2 regions of the Streptomyces hypolithicus genome follow, and region 1 is predicted to be linked to the other one. Evidence: riboswitches for the same ligand, from Rfam matches in the RefSeq annotation. Region 1 holds a riboswitch; the other holds the start of a gene.
The links. A riboswitch is a leader RNA that binds a small molecule or an ion and turns the genes downstream of it on or off. The one in region 1 is predicted to bind cyclic di-AMP.
Positions count from the first base shown of each region.

Region 2: linked by a shared signal. The riboswitch ahead of ACU6WZ_RS15405 (M23 family metallopeptidase) and the one ahead of ACU6WZ_RS01295 (M23 family metallopeptidase) in region 1 are both predicted to bind cyclic di-AMP.

Region 1 is NZ_CM128811.1:249,082-256,924, forward strand. It holds gene ACU6WZ_RS01285 (carbohydrate kinase family protein) at 1-408, shown strand, start outside; gene ACU6WZ_RS01290 (SGNH/GDSL hydrolase family protein) at 493-1,284, opposite strand; gene ACU6WZ_RS01295 (M23 family metallopeptidase) at 1,478-2,452, opposite strand; cyclic di-AMP (ydaO/yuaA leader) riboswitch at 2,457-2,625, opposite strand; gene ACU6WZ_RS01300 (tyrosine-protein phosphatase) at 3,041-3,862, shown strand; gene ACU6WZ_RS01305 (aspartate aminotransferase family protein) at 3,964-5,412, opposite strand; gene hpnH (adenosyl-hopene transferase HpnH) at 5,417-6,439, opposite strand; gene ACU6WZ_RS01315 (phosphorylase family protein) at 6,445-7,140, opposite strand; gene shc (squalene--hopene cyclase) at 7,140-7,843, opposite strand, start outside.
Region 2 is NZ_CM128811.1:3,244,939-3,252,781, reverse strand. It holds gene trmB (tRNA (guanosine(46)-N7)-methyltransferase TrmB) at 1-651, shown strand, start outside; gene ACU6WZ_RS15415 (PrsW family intramembrane metalloprotease) at 808-2,253, shown strand; partial or broken gene ACU6WZ_RS15410 (aldo/keto reductase) at 2,283-3,230, opposite strand; gene ACU6WZ_RS15405 (M23 family metallopeptidase) at 3,393-4,499, opposite strand; cyclic di-AMP (ydaO/yuaA leader) riboswitch at 4,511-4,656, opposite strand; gene ACU6WZ_RS15400 (DUF2332 domain-containing protein) at 4,904-5,947, shown strand; gene ACU6WZ_RS15395 (PP2C family protein-serine/threonine phosphatase) at 5,937-7,061, opposite strand; tRNA gene ACU6WZ_RS15390 (tRNA-Met) at 7,278-7,351, opposite strand; gene ACU6WZ_RS15385 (DUF5988 family protein) at 7,484-7,684, opposite strand.

The DNA of each region.
Region 1 (7,843 bases):
CACGACTGGGACGGACTGGCCGACCACCACAGGGAGTTCGCGCTCCGCTGCGATCTGGTGTTCCTCAGCGCTGCCGGCGCCGGGGAGCGGATCGCCGCCGTGATGCGGGAAATCCTGCGGGAGGGACGGGCCGAGGCCGTGGTGGCCACGGCGGGCGCGGGCGGCTCGTACCTGCTGACGCGGGACGGCAGCCGCACCCCACGGCCGGTTCCCGCGACGGTGCCGCCCGGCCCGGTGGTGGACTCCAACGGCGCCGGGGACGCCTATGTCAGCGGATTCCTGTACGGGCGGCTGGCCGGCCAGGGCCTTGAGGAGTGCGCCCGGCTGGGCGCACGCGCCGGAGCCCACGCCTGCACCACGGAGGGAAACACGGCCCTGATCGGCGCGGGCGACCTCCTGTCCCCGTAGGGCGCCGGCCTCACGTCTGGCACAGGGGGGCGCACGCCCCTGGCCGAGACTGAACGTCAAGGCCACCACGCCCTGCTCAGCGCCTCAGAGCGGCAGCAGGTCCGGGCGCTTCGCCGCCACGTGATCCCCCGAGCTCTCCCGGCGCAGCCGCCGCCCGATCCACGGCACCAGGTGTTCGCGCGCCCACTGGATGTTGTCTCTGCGCGCCTCCAGCGAGTTGCGCGGCACCTGCGGCGGCCACACCTGGTCGGGGTCGGCGGGGACGTCCAGGCCCAGCACTTGGCCGGCCCGCAGCGCGACCCGGGTGTGGCCCTCGGGCGAGAGGTGCAGGCGGTCGCCGTCCCAGGCGCGTCTGTCCTGGACCGACTTGAGGGACCACAGGTCGAGCACCGGGCAGTCATAGCGGTCGGCGACCGCGCGCACATGCGCCGTGTACGTCGCGATCTTGCCGCGCAGATGGCGCAGCACGGGAACGTCCCGAGTGTCGAAGCCCGTGGTCACCATGACGGTGCCGACGGCCTCGGTGAGCTCAGCGACCGCTGTCTCGAAGCGCTCGGCTACGTCGTCGGGGTCACTGCCTGGCCGGATGATGTCGTTCCCGCCGGCGCAGAAGCTCACCAGATCGGGGGCGAGCTGCCGCGCCCGCGGGACCTGCTCCGCCACGATCTGGTCGAGGAGGCGGCCGCGGACCGCGAGGTTGGCGTAGCGGAAGGTGTGCTCGGGGACGCGGTCGTCGAGGAGTACGGCCAACCGGTCCGCCCAGCCGATGAACGTACCGCCGGGCCCGGGGTCGCCGACGCCTTCGGTGAAGCTGTCACCGATCGCCGCGTACGACCCGATGGCGCCTGCTCTGAATGATCGCGAATCGTCTGCCACGTCGGCACATCCTTCACCGGCGGACGTGACCTACGCCACCGTAGGGAGGGGGTGACGCAGCGTGAGATACGACACGGGTCAGGTTCGGCCAACCCGGAATACGCCTTTGAACGCACGTAGGCCCCTTTCCTGCCGCCTGGGGGTGAGCGGCAGAGAAGGGGCGTACGGGCATGGAGCCGTCGCGGGGCGAGCGTCAGATGGAGACGCCGTTGCCGCGCAGGTAGGCCAGCGGGTCGACGTCCGAGCCGTAGCTCGGGCCGGTCCGGATCTCGAAGTGCAGGTGCGGGCCGGTGGAGTTGCCGGTGCTGCCGGAGAGGCCTATCTGGGTGCCGCCTCCGACGCTCTGGCCGGAGGAGACGGACAGCGAGGAGAGGTGGGCGTACTGCGAGTAGCGGCCGTCGTCGTGCTTGATGACGACCTCGTTGCCGTACGAGCCGCTCCAGCCGGCGGAGACGACGGTGCCGGTGGCCACGGCCTTGACCGGGGTGCCACTGGAGGCGGTGAAGTCGACGCCCGTGTGGTAGCCGCTGGACCAGCTGCCGCCGGAGGCGCGGTACGGCGTGGAGACGCCCGCGTCGACCGGAGCGGTGAAGCCGGATCCGTTGCTCTGGCCGGAAGCGGCCGCGTTGGAGGCGCTGTTGGCGGCGGGCGCCTTGGCCTCGTCCTTGGCCGGCGCGGGCGCGGAGTCCTTGGCCGAGGACTTCGAGGGCTGCGACGGCTGCGACGACTTCTCGGACTTCGACGGCTGGGCGGGCTTCGCGGGCGCCTGCGGCGCGGAGCCGGACGCCTTCGCGCCGATGGTCAGCTTCATGCCGGGCAGGATCAGCTCGGGGTTGCCGCCGACGACCACACGGTTGTCCTTGTAGAGCTTGTGCCAGCCGCCACGCACGTCCTGCTCTTCGGCGATCTTCGACAGATAGTCGCCGGAGACCACGGAGTAGGTCTTGGTGCCGGCCTTCTTCGCGGCGGCCTTCTCGGCGGCGGCCGCGGGGGCCGCCTTGCCGAAGGACGCGGCGGACGCGGAGGCCGGGGCGGCCTTCTCCGCGGCGTTCGCGCCGGTCACGGTCATGAACGGAAGTGCGAGAGCCGCTCCGCCCGTGCCTGCGGCGATAAATCCGCGGGTGATCGAGTTCGGCCTCTGGCGGCGGTGCTTACCCTTTGCGGGCATGGGGTATTCCTCTCCGGCGCCTACGAGGTGAGCTGTCGGGTTCGGGCTGGAGATGCCCGGCCGCGCTGATGCGCGGCTTCACCCCGAGCCGGTCCGGACCAAAAACTTCCGAATGCCGGCGTACTTACCTGGTTCCCCCGCTCCTGCCACACGTGAGTAGGTTCGGATTCCGGGCGGCGGCAGGATTAGGCGGTCCGCCCGGATTGACCGTGACCGTAAGCCGACCGGCCTTCCCCGTACAAGCGAGCTCATTCGCCCAGCCGTTGAGCGAGGGGAATTCGCGAGGGAATTGCCGTCACACTCCGTGGATTACGGATCTTCTCCCCCCGCCTGCGGAAAGGCATTTGTATCCGGATCTTCGCCACGCACGGTCACGAATGAGATCCTGCTCACCAGCGGCCCGCCCGCCCCTCCGTCACCTCCCTTGCACACAACGGGCGTTACGGTGATATGACCCGATTCGCCCCAACTGTCAGATACGCCTGAAGCGCCTGGCCAGCGGCGATGATCGCCACGGCCACGGTGTCGTATCGTCGAAACTCGCCGAAGTCGGCGAGCAGCGCCGACGGCAGACTCACAGGAGCCCACGTGTCACAGCAGGTGCCGCAGGTCCCGTCGGCAGCGCCCGAGCTTGCCGCAGTGCGCAACTTCCGTGATGTGGGCGGCCTGCCGACCGTGGACGGGCGCCGGGTGCGCTCCGGTGTCCTTTTCCGCAGCGGTCACCTCGCACACGCGACGGCGGCCGATGCGGCGTTTCTCGGCTCCCTCGGTCTTCATACGATCTTCGATTTCCGCAACGAGGCGGACCAGAAGCTGGAGGGCCCGGACATCGAGCTGCCGGGTGTGCGCAACGTGAACCTGCCGCTGACCGACCCTGCCGACGGCGCGGTGTTCTGGAAGATGGTCCGGGACGGGAACCTCGACGAGCTGCGCGAGATCCTGTCCGACGGCAAGGCCGCGGACCGGATGGCGCAGACGTACCGCGTGATCATCAAGGAGCGCACGGCCGAGCACAGCCAAGTGCTGCAGGCGCTCGCCGAGGACAGCGTGCCCGCCCTGATGCACTGCGCGGCGGGCAAGGACCGAGCGGGCCTGTCGATAGCGGTGGCCCTGCTGGCTGTCGGCGTCGAGCGTGACGCCATCGAGGCCGACTACCTCAAGTCGAACGACCCGAGCCGCCGCTACCGGGTGAGCCGCAGCGACAGCTCCCCGGCCGGAATGACTCCCGAGGTCATGGAGCTGCTGAGGCCGCTGTTCGACGCCCGCGCGGAGTACCTGAACGCCGCCTTCGAGACCGTCCAGGAGGTATGGGGCTCCACCACGCGGTACCTCGCGGAAGGACTGGGGCTCAGCGCCGAGACCCGCGAGCAGCTGCGGACCCGGCTGCTCGTCCCGAGCGACGAGAGCTGAGCGACGAGAGCTGAGCGACGAGAGCTGAGGGCCCGGCCGCGGGGGCCGGGCGGGCTGCCCCTACCTCGCCTGCTGGGCCGGGCCGCCCACCTCCGGCCCGCCTACCGGTTGGCGACCGCCTGCTTGACGAGCGTCCTGCCGAAGTCCCACATCAGTCCGCCGCCGCTGTGCGCGTCGTCCATCACGGCGGTGAAGGCGCGGACGAAGCGGTCCACCTCCTTCTCCCCCACGGTCAGCGGCGGAATCAGCTTGATGACTTCGAGGTGGTCGCCGGACACCTGGGTAAGGATGCGGTGCTTGTGCAGCAGCGGTGCGACGACCATCTGCGCGAAGAGCCCCTTGCGGGCGGCCTGGAGCATCGTCCAGCGGCTGCGCAGCTTCAGCGAGGCCGGCCGGCCGAACTCGATGCCGACCATGAGGCCCCGTCCGCGTACGTCGTGCAGCAGCTCGTAGCGCCCGACGAGCGCGGTCAGCCGCTCGCGCAGCAGGTCGCCGGTGCGCCGGGCGTTGGCGACGATCTCCTCGTTCTCCATCACCGACAGCACGGCGAGACCCGCCGCCATGGCCTGGGCGTTGGAACCGAAGCTGGCCGAGTGGACCAGCACGCGGTCCATCGAGGAGTAGACCTTCCGGAAGATCCAGTCCTTTCCGAGAGTCGCGCCGACCGGCACGTACCCGCCCGAAAGAGCCTTGGCGACGCACAGCAGATCGGGCTCCACGCCCTCCTCGTGCTGGTACGCGTAGAAGTCGCCGGTCCTGCCCAGCCCTGTCTGGACCTCGTCGGCGATCAGCAGGGCCCCGCGCCGGTGGAGGAGTTCCTGGGCGGCGCGCAGGAATCCGGGCGGGCAGGCACGTACGCCCTTGCCCTGGATCGGCTCGACGACCAGGCCCGCCACGTCGCCGCGCTCCAGCTCCCGCTCCAGCGCGGCGAGGTCTCCGAGGGCGATCGCGGTGTCGGGCAGCAGTGGGGCGAATCCGTCGCGGAAGCCGCTCTCGCCGTTGACGGAGAGCGAGCCGGCCGTCAGGCCGTGGAAGGCGTGGGCGCAGTAGAGGATTCTGGGGCGGCCGGTCGCGTACCTGGCGAACTTGAGCGCGGTCTCGACGGCCTCCGTGCCGCTGTTTCCGAAGAAGACCCGGTCCAGGTGCGGGCTGTGCGTGAGCAGCTTCTCGGCGAGCAGTCCGGGCAGCGGCTGGCAGTCGAAGCGCGTGAGGTCCGCGAGGGAGGCGTCCAGTACGTCGTGCAGTGCTCTGCGTACGACGGGATGGTGGCGGCCGAGGCCCATCACCCCGAAGCCGGCGAGCATGTCGAGGTAGTCGTTGCCCTCCGCGTCCCAGAAGTAGGCGCCCTCGGCCCGCTCGTAGACCTTGTCGAAGCCGATGGCGCGCAGCATGCGCGGCAGTTGGTGGTTGAGGTGCCTGGCGTGCAGTTCGTAGCCCTCCCCGCCGCGTTCGGCGAGGAGCGCCGCCAGGTCGAACTCCCCCGCCGGGCGGGGGCCGGGGCGGGGACGGGCTGCGGTCCCGTCCCCGCCCGGCGATGACCGGTGGTCCATCACATCACCCGCGGTTGGCCGAGACGGTCTCGCGGACCGCGCGCAGGGATTCCTTGAGCGAGCCCATGGTGGCGAGGACGGCCGTCGGCTCGTAGCCGCAGTGGGCCATGCAGTTGGCGCACCGGGGGTCCTTTCCCCGCCCGTACTTGCTCCAGTCGGTCTCTTCGATGAGCTCGCGGTAGGTCGGTACGTACCCGTCGCTCATCAGGTAGCAGGGCCGCTGCCAGCCGAACAGCGAGTAGTTGGGGATCGCCCAGGCCGTGCAGGAGAAGTCCGCCTTGCCTTCGAGGAAATCCAGGAAGAGCGGGGAGTGGTTGAGACGCCACCTGCGCCGGTTGCCGCCCGAGAACGCCTTCCTGAACAGCTCCCTGGTCTGTTCGACACCGAGGAAGTGCTCCTGGTCGGGGGCCTTTTCGTAGGCGTACGCCGGCGAGATCATCATCTCGTCCACCTCCAGGTCGTCATTGAGGAAGTTGAGCACCTCGATGATGGTCTGGGGCGTGTCGGTGTTGAAGAAGGTGGAGTTGGTGGTGACCCGGAAGCCGCGCTTCTTGGCCTCCTTGATCGCCGCGACGGCTTCGTCGAACACTCCTTCCTTCGCCACCGATTCGTCGTGGCGCTCACGCAGCCCGTCGATGTGCACGGCGAAGGCGAAGTAGCGCGACGGTGTGAATTTCTCGATCTTCTTGCGCAGCAGCACGGCGTTGGTGCACAGGAATACGTACTTCCGCTTCGCCACCAGCTGCCGCACGATCTCGTCGATCTGAGGGTGCATCAGCGGCTCACCGCCGGCGATGGACACCATCGGGGCGCCCGACTCCAGTACCGCGCCCACGGCCTGGGCCACCGGCATGCGCTGCTTGAGCACACCTGCGGGGTGCTGGATCTTGCCGCAGCCCTCGCACGCGAGGTTGCAGGCGTAGAGCGGTTCGAGCTCGACGATGAGAGGGAACTTCTCTCGCTTGCGGAGCTTTTGTTCAACGAGATACGTCCCGACCCTGATGGTCTGACGGAGCGGCATGGCCATCTAGCTCACCTCCTGGGGAGCAGCAAAGAACGGTGCCATTCGAAAAAAGCCGGTAGGACGGCGCGAAGAACACGGAAGGCCGATATTCCACCCCGGACCGTGCCAATGCGGACGAGCTCGTGCTCCGGAGCGTCCACGACCACCCGAACGGCCGCAACCGGACGCGGGCCCGCCCGCAGGGCGCTTCGGAGTGTCGCGGCCGATTCCATGTCCACGGCGATCGCCCCGGTGGCCCGCAGCTCGGCCCGTTCGGGGCCGCGTACGACATGGTCGGAGCCGGTCAGCGGCCCGATGTGGACCGTGCGTCCCGGTACGGCCCTGGCCAGCGCCTCGGCCAGCAGGTCGACGCCTGTGCAGGGGGTGCTGCCGCCGGGGCCGCGGGTCTCGTCGGCGACGATCAGGTCGCCCGGGTGCATGCCGGGGGCAAGCCCCGCGCAGAAACCGGACGCGATGACGGCGGTGCCGTCGGCGCGGTCGTGACCGCCCGCCCCGAGCGCACCGACGTGACCGCCTTCCCCGAGCGCACCGAGCGTTCGCAGGACAGCGGCCTCCGCCGCCCTCGGCCCCATGCCCGTCCGCAGTACGGTCAGGGGCCCTCGCGCCCCGCGGCGGTCGCCGCTGCGCAGCGCCAGGCGCTCGATGCCGAGCGCGCAGGCGATCAGCAGCGGCGCCGGCGCCTCAGGAGCCGGCGGACGGCTCATCAGGGTCCCTGCCGGAGATCGGGGAGCGCGGGCTCCCCGTGGACGTACCGGCCCAGAGCGGTGAGCGGGAAGACCTGCCGGTAGAGGTTGTAGTTGATGGAGAAGTCCCAGGGGAATCCGGTGCCCGTGAAGTAGGGCTCGTCCCAGGAGCCGTCCTCCCGCTGGGTCTCGGCCAGCCAGGTGACGCCCCGCTCGACGGACTTGCCGTGCTGCTCTCCCGCCGCAAGCAGGGCGAGCAGCGCCCACCCGGTCTGGGAGGCGGTCGACGTGCCGTGCCCGGCCCAGCGGATGTCGCGGTACGAGCGCAGATCCTCGCCCCAGCCGCCGTCGTCGTTCTGGACCGATTCCAGCCAGTGGACGGCACGTCGGATCGCGGGGTGGCCGACGGGCAGCCCCGCCGCGGTCAGCGCCGGTACCACCGATCCTGTGCCGTACACGTAGTTGACGCCCCAGCGTCCGAACCAGGCGCCGCCCGGCTCCTGCGCGGCGAGCAGCCACTCGATGCCCCGCCGGGTGCGGGCGTCGTGCGCCCGTCCTTCGACGGCCAGCATCTCCACCACGTGCGCGGTGACGTCGGCGGACGGCGGGTCGGTGACCTCACCGAAATCACAGAACGGCAGCCGGTTGGGGAAGGCGCTGGTGTTGTCCGCGTCGAAGGCCGCCCAGCCCCCGTCCTTGGACTGCATCCCGAGGTTCCAGCGCA
Region 2 (7,843 bases), 3.0 Mb from region 1:
GCGCTGCAGCGGCTGTGGCCGCGCTGGGGCCTGGACATCGACGGCCTGCGCACCCTCGACCTCGACGCGCTCTTCGGAGCGCCGGCCGGCGCCCCGGGGCTGCCCGTCGTCCTGGAGATCGGCTTCGGGATGGGCGAGGCCACCGCCCAGATGGCGGCCGAGGACCCCACCACCGGCATCCTCGCGGTCGACGTGCACACACCCGGCCAGGGCAACCTCCTCGGCCTCGCCGAGCGTGCCGGTGTCAGCAACGTCCGGGTCGCGAACGGCGACGCGATCATCCTGATCCGCGAAATGCTGCCGCCCGCCTCCCTCGCCGGACTGCGCGTCTACTTCCCCGACCCCTGGCCGAAGAAGCGCCACCACAAGCGCCGCCTCATCCAGCCCGAGTTCCTCGACCTCGTCGCACCCCGCCTCGCACCCGGCGCCCTGGTCCACTGCGCGACCGACTGGGAGCCGTACGCCGAGCAGATGCTGGACGTACTCACCGCGCACCCCGGCTTCGAGAACACCGTGCCGGACGGCGGCTACGCCCCCAGGCCCGCCTTCCGGCCGCTGACCCGCTTCGAGGGCCAGGGCCTGGACAAGGGCCACATCGTTCACGACCTGCTCTTCCGCCGCCGCCCGCAGGACGGCCGACGCACCGACTGACGCACCGACTGACGCACCGGCTAGCGCACCGGCTGACGCACCGGCTAGCGCACCGGCTGACGCACCGGCTGACGCAGCACCCACAGACTGGCCGACGCACCGGCCGACGCGATCGCACCATCGCCAGGTGTCAGTGCCCCTCGTTAGGGTCATTGGGTGTACGAGACGCCTCCGCACCCCCGGCAGCACCCGGCGGTCCCCGACTGTGAGCCGACGCCGCAGTTCACCGCCGTACCGCCTCGTGCGCACTGGCGCTACAAGCCGCGCCACACCTGGTGGCGCACCCGGGCGGTGCGCGCGGGTGCGGTGATCACGCTGCTCGCCCTGTGCGCGCTGGTGATCCTCGCCATCGTCCGCGACCAGACCGGCACTCAGGGCTTCCTGGTCGGCCTGGGCCTGGCCGTGCTGCCCGTACCGCTGCTGGTCACGGCGTTCCGCTGGCTGGACCGGGTCGAGCCGGGGCCCTGGCGGAATCTGGTGTTCGCCTTCGCCTGGGGCGCGTTCGCCGCCGCGCTGGTCGCGATCCTCGCGAACAGTTTCGCGACCCGCTGGATAGCCACGGCCACCGCCGACCCGGCCGGGGCCGAATCCCTCGGCGCTACGGTGATAGCCCCGGTCGTCGAGGAGAGCGCGAAGGCGGCGGCCATCGCGTTGATCTTCTTCTTCCGCAGACGGGACTTCAACGGGATCGTCGACGGAGTGGTGGTCGCCGGCTTCACCGCGACCGGCTTCGCCTTCACCGAGAACATCCTCTATCTCGGCAACGCCTTCGGCGAGGACCAGCAGGCCGGCGCCTCGGGCCTCGCCTCGGTGACGGCGGCCACCTTCTTCGTGCGGATCGTCATGTCGCCGTTCGCGCACCCCCTGTTCACGGTGCTGACGGGCATCGGCTTCGGGATCGCCGCGCTCGCCCCGCGGCGCTCGGGCCGGTGGCGGCGCATCGCACTGCCGCTGGCCGGTCTGGTGCTCGCGATGGGCATGCACGCCCTGTGGAACGGCTCGGCGGTCTTCGGCGGGTACGGCTTCTACGCGGTGTACGCCCTGTTCATGGTCCCCGCCTTCGCCCTGCTGACCTGGCTGGCGGTGTGGACCCGGGGCAGCGAGCTGCGCACCATCGCCGCCGAACTGCCCGCCTACGCCGCCGCCGGGTGGCTGCTCCCCGCCGAACCGCTCGCGCTCTCCTCGATGCGGGCCCGCTCGCTGGCGCGGGGCGCGGCCGCCCGCACGAGCGGCGGGCGGGCGGCCGCCCGCGCTGTCGCCGAGTACGAGACCTTCGCGACCTCGCTGGCCTTCCTGCGCCACCGCGCCCACCGGGGCACCGTGGGGGCCGACTTCACGGCCCGCGAGCAGGAGCTGCTGCACCATCTGTGGCAGCGCAAGGAGATCGCCCGCCCGGCCCTGGAGTACGCGGCGCGGGCCACGGGCCGGGCGCGCCCGCCACAGCAGTGGCCCGCACCCCCGGGGCCCGGGCACTCGTGGCCCGCACCCCCGTGGCCCCCGGGCCACCAACTCCGGCCTTACGGGTACGGTCCCCCGCCCCAGCGCCCCGCCCCGCACCGGGACTACTACGTCCCCGACAACCCGTACCGCCGCCTGCCCTAGGGGGTGTCTGACCTACTGGCCCACCGCTCTCAGGCGGACGCCGCCGTCAGCTGCGCCAGCTCGCCGTCCGTCAGCTCCAGTTCCGCCACCGCCAGCAGGGCCGGCAGTTGCTCCACGGTCCGCGCGCTCGCGATCGGCGCCGCGACGGTCGGCTGCGCCGCCAGCCACGCCAGCGCCACGGTCGCGACCTCGGCGCCGCGCGCCCCCGCCACCTCGTCCAGCGCCGCCAGTACCTTGCGTCCGCGCTCCGTCTCCAGGTGCTTGGCGGCGCCCTCGGCCCGCGCGCTCGCTACCGCGTCCCCGTCCGCCCGGTACTTGCCGGTCAGGAAGCCCGAGGCGAGCGCGAAGTACGGCACGGCGGCGAGCCCGGCGCGCGCGGCCGTGTCCTGGAGCCCGCCCTCGTAGGTACCGCGCGAGACGAGGTTGTAGTGCGGCTGGAGGGCGACGTAACGCGCCACTGACTCCCGTTCCGAGAAGTCCAGCGAGGCCTGCAGCCGCTCGGGGCTCAGGTTGGAGGCGGCGATGGCACGGACCTTGCCGTCCTTCACCAGTTGGTCGAGGGCGGTGATGATCTCCTCGACCGGCACCTCGGTGTCGTCGAAGTGCGTGTAGTACAGGTCGATGTGGTCGGTGCCCAGTCGGCGCAACGATTCCTCCGCGGCCGCCTTGATGTTCGTAGCGGAGAGCCCCTTGTACGACGGGTGGGCGCCGACCTTGGTGGCGACGACGATCTCGGAGTGGTTGCCGCGCGCGGCGAGCCACTTGCCGATGATCCGCTCGGACTCGGCGCCCTCGTTGCCGGGGGCCCAGGCGGAGTAGGAGTCGGCGGTGTCGACGAAGTTGCCGCCTCCCGCGGCGTACGCGTCGAGGACGGCGAAGGACTGCGCCTCGTCGGCGGTTCAGCCGAAGACGTTGCCGCCGAGGGCGAGCGGGAAGACATCGAGATCGGACGTACCCAGCTTGCGGAGAGAAGTCATGGGGTCGTCAACCCCGCGGCAGGCGCCGGCTATTCCGCGAAAGACCGGCAGCCCTGGCGTCGGGGGGTGAGCGCCAGGGCTGCCGGGGACTGGGGAGACCAGAGGGGCCAGGGGGCCAGGGGGCCATAGGGAGCAGGGCCAGGGGGGCCGGGGGATTGGCTGTCAGACGGAGAGGCCCTTGTCGCGCAGCCACGCCGCCGGGTCGATGCCGGAGCCGTCGGCCGTGTGCACTTCGAGGTGCAGGTGCGGGCCCGTCACATTGCCGGTGGCGCCCACACGTCCGATGGTCTCGCCCGTACCGACGGTCTGGCCGGCGGACACCGTCATCGAGGAGAGGTGCGCGTACCAGACCTCGGTGCCGTCCTCGAGTTCGAGCACGACGCGGTAGCCGTACGAACCCGACCAGCCTGCCGACTTGATGGTTCCGCTGTGCACCGCCTTGGCCGGCGTACCGGTCGGAGCTGCGAAGTCCAGGCCGGTGTGCTGGCCCGACGACCACATCGAGCCGGACTGGCCGTAGGTCGAGGTGAGCGTGTACGACGAGGTGGGCAGGGAGTAACTGGCGGCGAGCTTGGCGAGCCGCTCCTCCTCCGCCTTGCGCTTGGCCTCGGCCGCCGCCTCGCGCTTCCTCTCCTCGGCCTCGCGCTTCTTCTCGGCCGCCTCGGCCTCGGCCGCGCTCTGCTGCTTCCGGGCCTCGGCCGCGGCCTTCTCGGAGGCCTCCTTCTCGGCGGCCTCCTTGACCTGGGCGTCGGCTGCGTCCTGCTGCTGCTCGGCCTGCTGGAGGATGCGGGCGCGCAGTGCCTCGCCCGCGTCGGTGGTGCCCTGCTGCGCGTCGGCGGTGGTGACACCCGCCGTGGTGAGAGGGGCCGCAGCGAAGACGGCTTCGCCCCCGGAGCCCGCCGGGGCGCCGGAGCCTGCGTCGGCATGGTCGTCGGACATGAAAGAGCCGACGCCGGGAAGGGACTTGGCGTCGGGCAGTGAGTCGGATATCGCGTCGGGCATCGAGATCGAGATGGCCGGCTTGTCCTGCGCGGTGGCTATGCCGCCCGCGCCGACCGCGGCGATGACGCCGACGCCCAGCACGGTGGAGCTGCGGCCGATTCCGCCGCGCTGCTTGGCCACCCGGTGCCGGCCGCGTACGGGCCGTATGGACTCCTCAGTGGGATTCCATTCTTCCCACGTCCCCTCGCCGCCACCGAAGTTCTCGGTGTGGTTCGCCGCCCCGAAGGGGGGCAGGGTGGTGGTGGGGGCAGGGCTGTTGGACGCCACGGAGGCGTGCTCCTTTCCTTCCTTCTCGCCTACCGGGTTAGCTGACGGGTTCGGAGCAGGAAGGTCTCCTACGGGCCTCTTCGCTGACGCGAAGCAGCCCGATTCACCCCAAGGATTGGTTCCCCGGTTCCCTTGCGGAATTCGGCGCGTGCGCACGGTGTCGTCTCTGGCGACGACTGGGACAACCGCGCTGCGTTATCGAACGTTAATAGACGCGGGGGCCGGATTCCAAGCCGCTCCGACTGATCGTTACCGCCATTGGCCCGAACAAATACGCACAGAATAGCTCACACCGGGACGACTTGATCATCACTCAGGAAACATGCGTTTCTTGACGGTTCGTCAATTATTATCAAAAGCGATCAGGCCGACTACCCAGTGTCGCGAGCGATAAATTCTCCTCCATGGTGGTCAACAGCACGCAGTCCGTGGCCCGTCGCTACCGCGAGTTCTCCGAGCAGCAGGCGCGGGGCGTCTCCCCCGTGTACGCCGAACTAACCGCCCGTATCAGCGAGGACGAGGACCTCTGCGCCCTCGTCGCCGCCCTCCCGCCGGGCAACAAGCAGCAGCCCAATCTCCTCCTCGGCGCCGTCCGCCACCTCGGCGGACCGTACGAGCAGTGGGAACCGTTCCGCGCGTGGACCCTGGCCCACTGGGACGACGTACGCGCGGTGATGCTGGAGCGCTTCACCCAGACCAACGAGCCCGCGCGCTGCGCGACCCTGCTCCCCCTCCTCGCCTCGCTCCCCCAACCCCTCGCACTCATCGAGGTCGGCGCCTCGGCCGGCCTGTGCCTGCACCCGGACCGCTACGCCTACCGTTACGACGGCGGCCCCGTCCTCGGCTCGTCCCCAGTCACCTTCGACTGCCGTACGCAGGGCCCCGCGCCCGTACCCGCCGCGCTCCCCCGCATCGCCTGGCGCGCGGGCATCGACCTCAACCCCCTTGACCCCACCGACGAGGACGACGTCCGCTGGCTCCAGTCACTGATCTGGCCGGGCCAGAGCGAGCGGCCCCGCCAACAGCTCGGCGCCATCGAAGCGGTACGTACGGCGCCCCGCCCCCGTATCGTCCGCGGGGACCTCGTCGACGAACTTCCGGAGCTGGTCGCCGAGGCACCGGTGGGCGCCACCCTCGTCGTCTTCCACACGGCCGTACTGACCTACCTGCCGCTCGCCCGCCGCGAGGAGTTCGCGGCCGTCGTCCGCGCCCTGCCATGCCACTGGATCTCCAACGAGCACTACACCGTGCTGCCCTGGCTGGACGCCCCCGCACCCGACGACGAGCACCTGCTCACGCTCTCCCTCAACGAGAGCGCCGTCGCCTACACCGCTCCGCACGGCCAGAGCCTGCACTGGTTCGGCCCGACCGCTGAGCCGACCCCTGGCCCGACCGCTGGCCCGACCGCTGGCCCTACCCCTGGGCCGACCCCTGCCCCTACCTCTTGACGATTCCGACCGTCCTGCGGCGTCCGTGCTGCCCCGCGGACGGCCGTGCGACCGCGAGCAGCGCCATGTCGTCGGTGGCAGCCCCGCCCGTGTGCAGCCGTACGTCGCCGGTGAGCGCGTCCAGCAGCTCTTCGGGGCCGGGGAAGATCCGCCCGCGCAGCCGGTCGGACGGATCGTAGAAAACCCCCGCAGTGTTCCTGGCCTCGGAGAGGCCGTCTGTATAGAGAAGCAGCGTGGCGCCGGCGGGGAACGTGCGCCGCGTCGCCCGGTCCGGCCACGACCCCAGGTCGCCCATGCCCAGCGGCAGAGCGGCGGCGTCAGGTTCGATCGCGTCCAGCGACCCGTCGGCGTACAGCAGCAGCGGCTCGGGGTGGCCGCGGTTGACCACCCTGACGATGTCCTCGCCGTGCGGGATCTCGGCGAGGACGGCCGTGGTGAACCCCTCGAAGGCGTCGATATCGTCGCGCCGCGCGCCCTCCCGGGTCAGCGCCCGCTCCAGCCGCCGTGCGACCCCTTCGAGGGAGCCCTCCTGCTCGGCGGCCTCCCGGAACGCCCCGATGACTACCGCCACCGCCTCGACGGCGTCGAGGCCCTTGCCGCGTACGTCGCCGACCACCAGACGTACCCCCGCCGGGCTGTCCTGCACGGCGAAGAGGTCGCCGCCGATGAACGCGTCCGCCTGAGCGGCTTCGTACCGTGCCGCGATGTGCAGCCCGCCGATCCAGTCGCCGGGTGTGGGGAGTACGGCGCGCTGGGCGGCCTCGGCGATGGTGCGGGCGGAGGCGAGCTGCCTTCCGCTGCGGCGTACGACGCGGTTGATGACGACCGCGAAGGCGGCCACGGTGGCGATCGTCACCAGCTCGGTGATGGACTCCACCCTGGTCGAGGTGTGGCTGACGAAATGCAGAAGTACGACGGCACAGACGGCGGCGGCGCCGGTCAGCAGCGTGTAGCGCAGGGAGTACAGGGGTGCGGCGATCAGCGGTGCGGCGGCGAAGAGCGGGGATCCGATGAAGCTCGGCGGGGTGGTGATTTCGAAGACGTATCCGCCGACGATCAACAGCGTCGGCAGCGCACGGGCGAACCCGCGAGCCTTTCCGTCTGGCTTCCCCACCTGTGCTCTCCTGCCCGCTCCGCTCCCGGGTGCGGACCGTACCGCGCCAGGCCCAGGCTGGCCGTAGCCGCGCCGGACAGCCAGCGGGGGTCGGCCGACCGGGTGACGGACACCCACCCCTGGCCCACGCACCGGACTGAGGCACCGGACAGTGCCACCGGAAACGACGAAGGCCCGGATCTCTTCCGAGATCCGGGCCTTCGTTTTCTTCTTCAGTAGCGGGGACAGGATTTGAACCTGCGACCTCTGGGTTATGAGCCCAGCGAGCTACCGAGCTGCTCCACCCCGCGCCGTTGAACCCAACTGTACGCCATCAGGGAACGAACACCGACCACCTTTCCGGCGAACGCAACCCGCACCGACCCACGGGGCTCCACGCGGACCTACTCGGACCCACCTGACCCACGCTGACCCACGCGGCCCTATTCGGCGATCTCCGTGCGCTCCCACCACTCGTAGACGGTGAGCCGCCCCTCCGCACCTTCCTGATGCCTCGACGTGGCTTTGAAGTGCTCGTACCCACCGCGATGCGGGATCTTGAGCTCCTTGCCGGGGGGCGTGATCGCCACGATCCGCTCCGGCAGATCGTCCGGACCACCCTCGAGAAGCGCCTTGTGCGTCATGCCCCCAGTCTCCTGACCGGCGCCCGACCCCGCACGTCGGGCTTCGCGTTCGTGCTGCGGTCAGGACACGTACTGCCCCATCCCGCAGCACGACTAGCTTCCGTCGCTCTTCCGCGCCCCGCGACAAGACGGGGCGTCACGTCGGACGCGAGCGTCCTG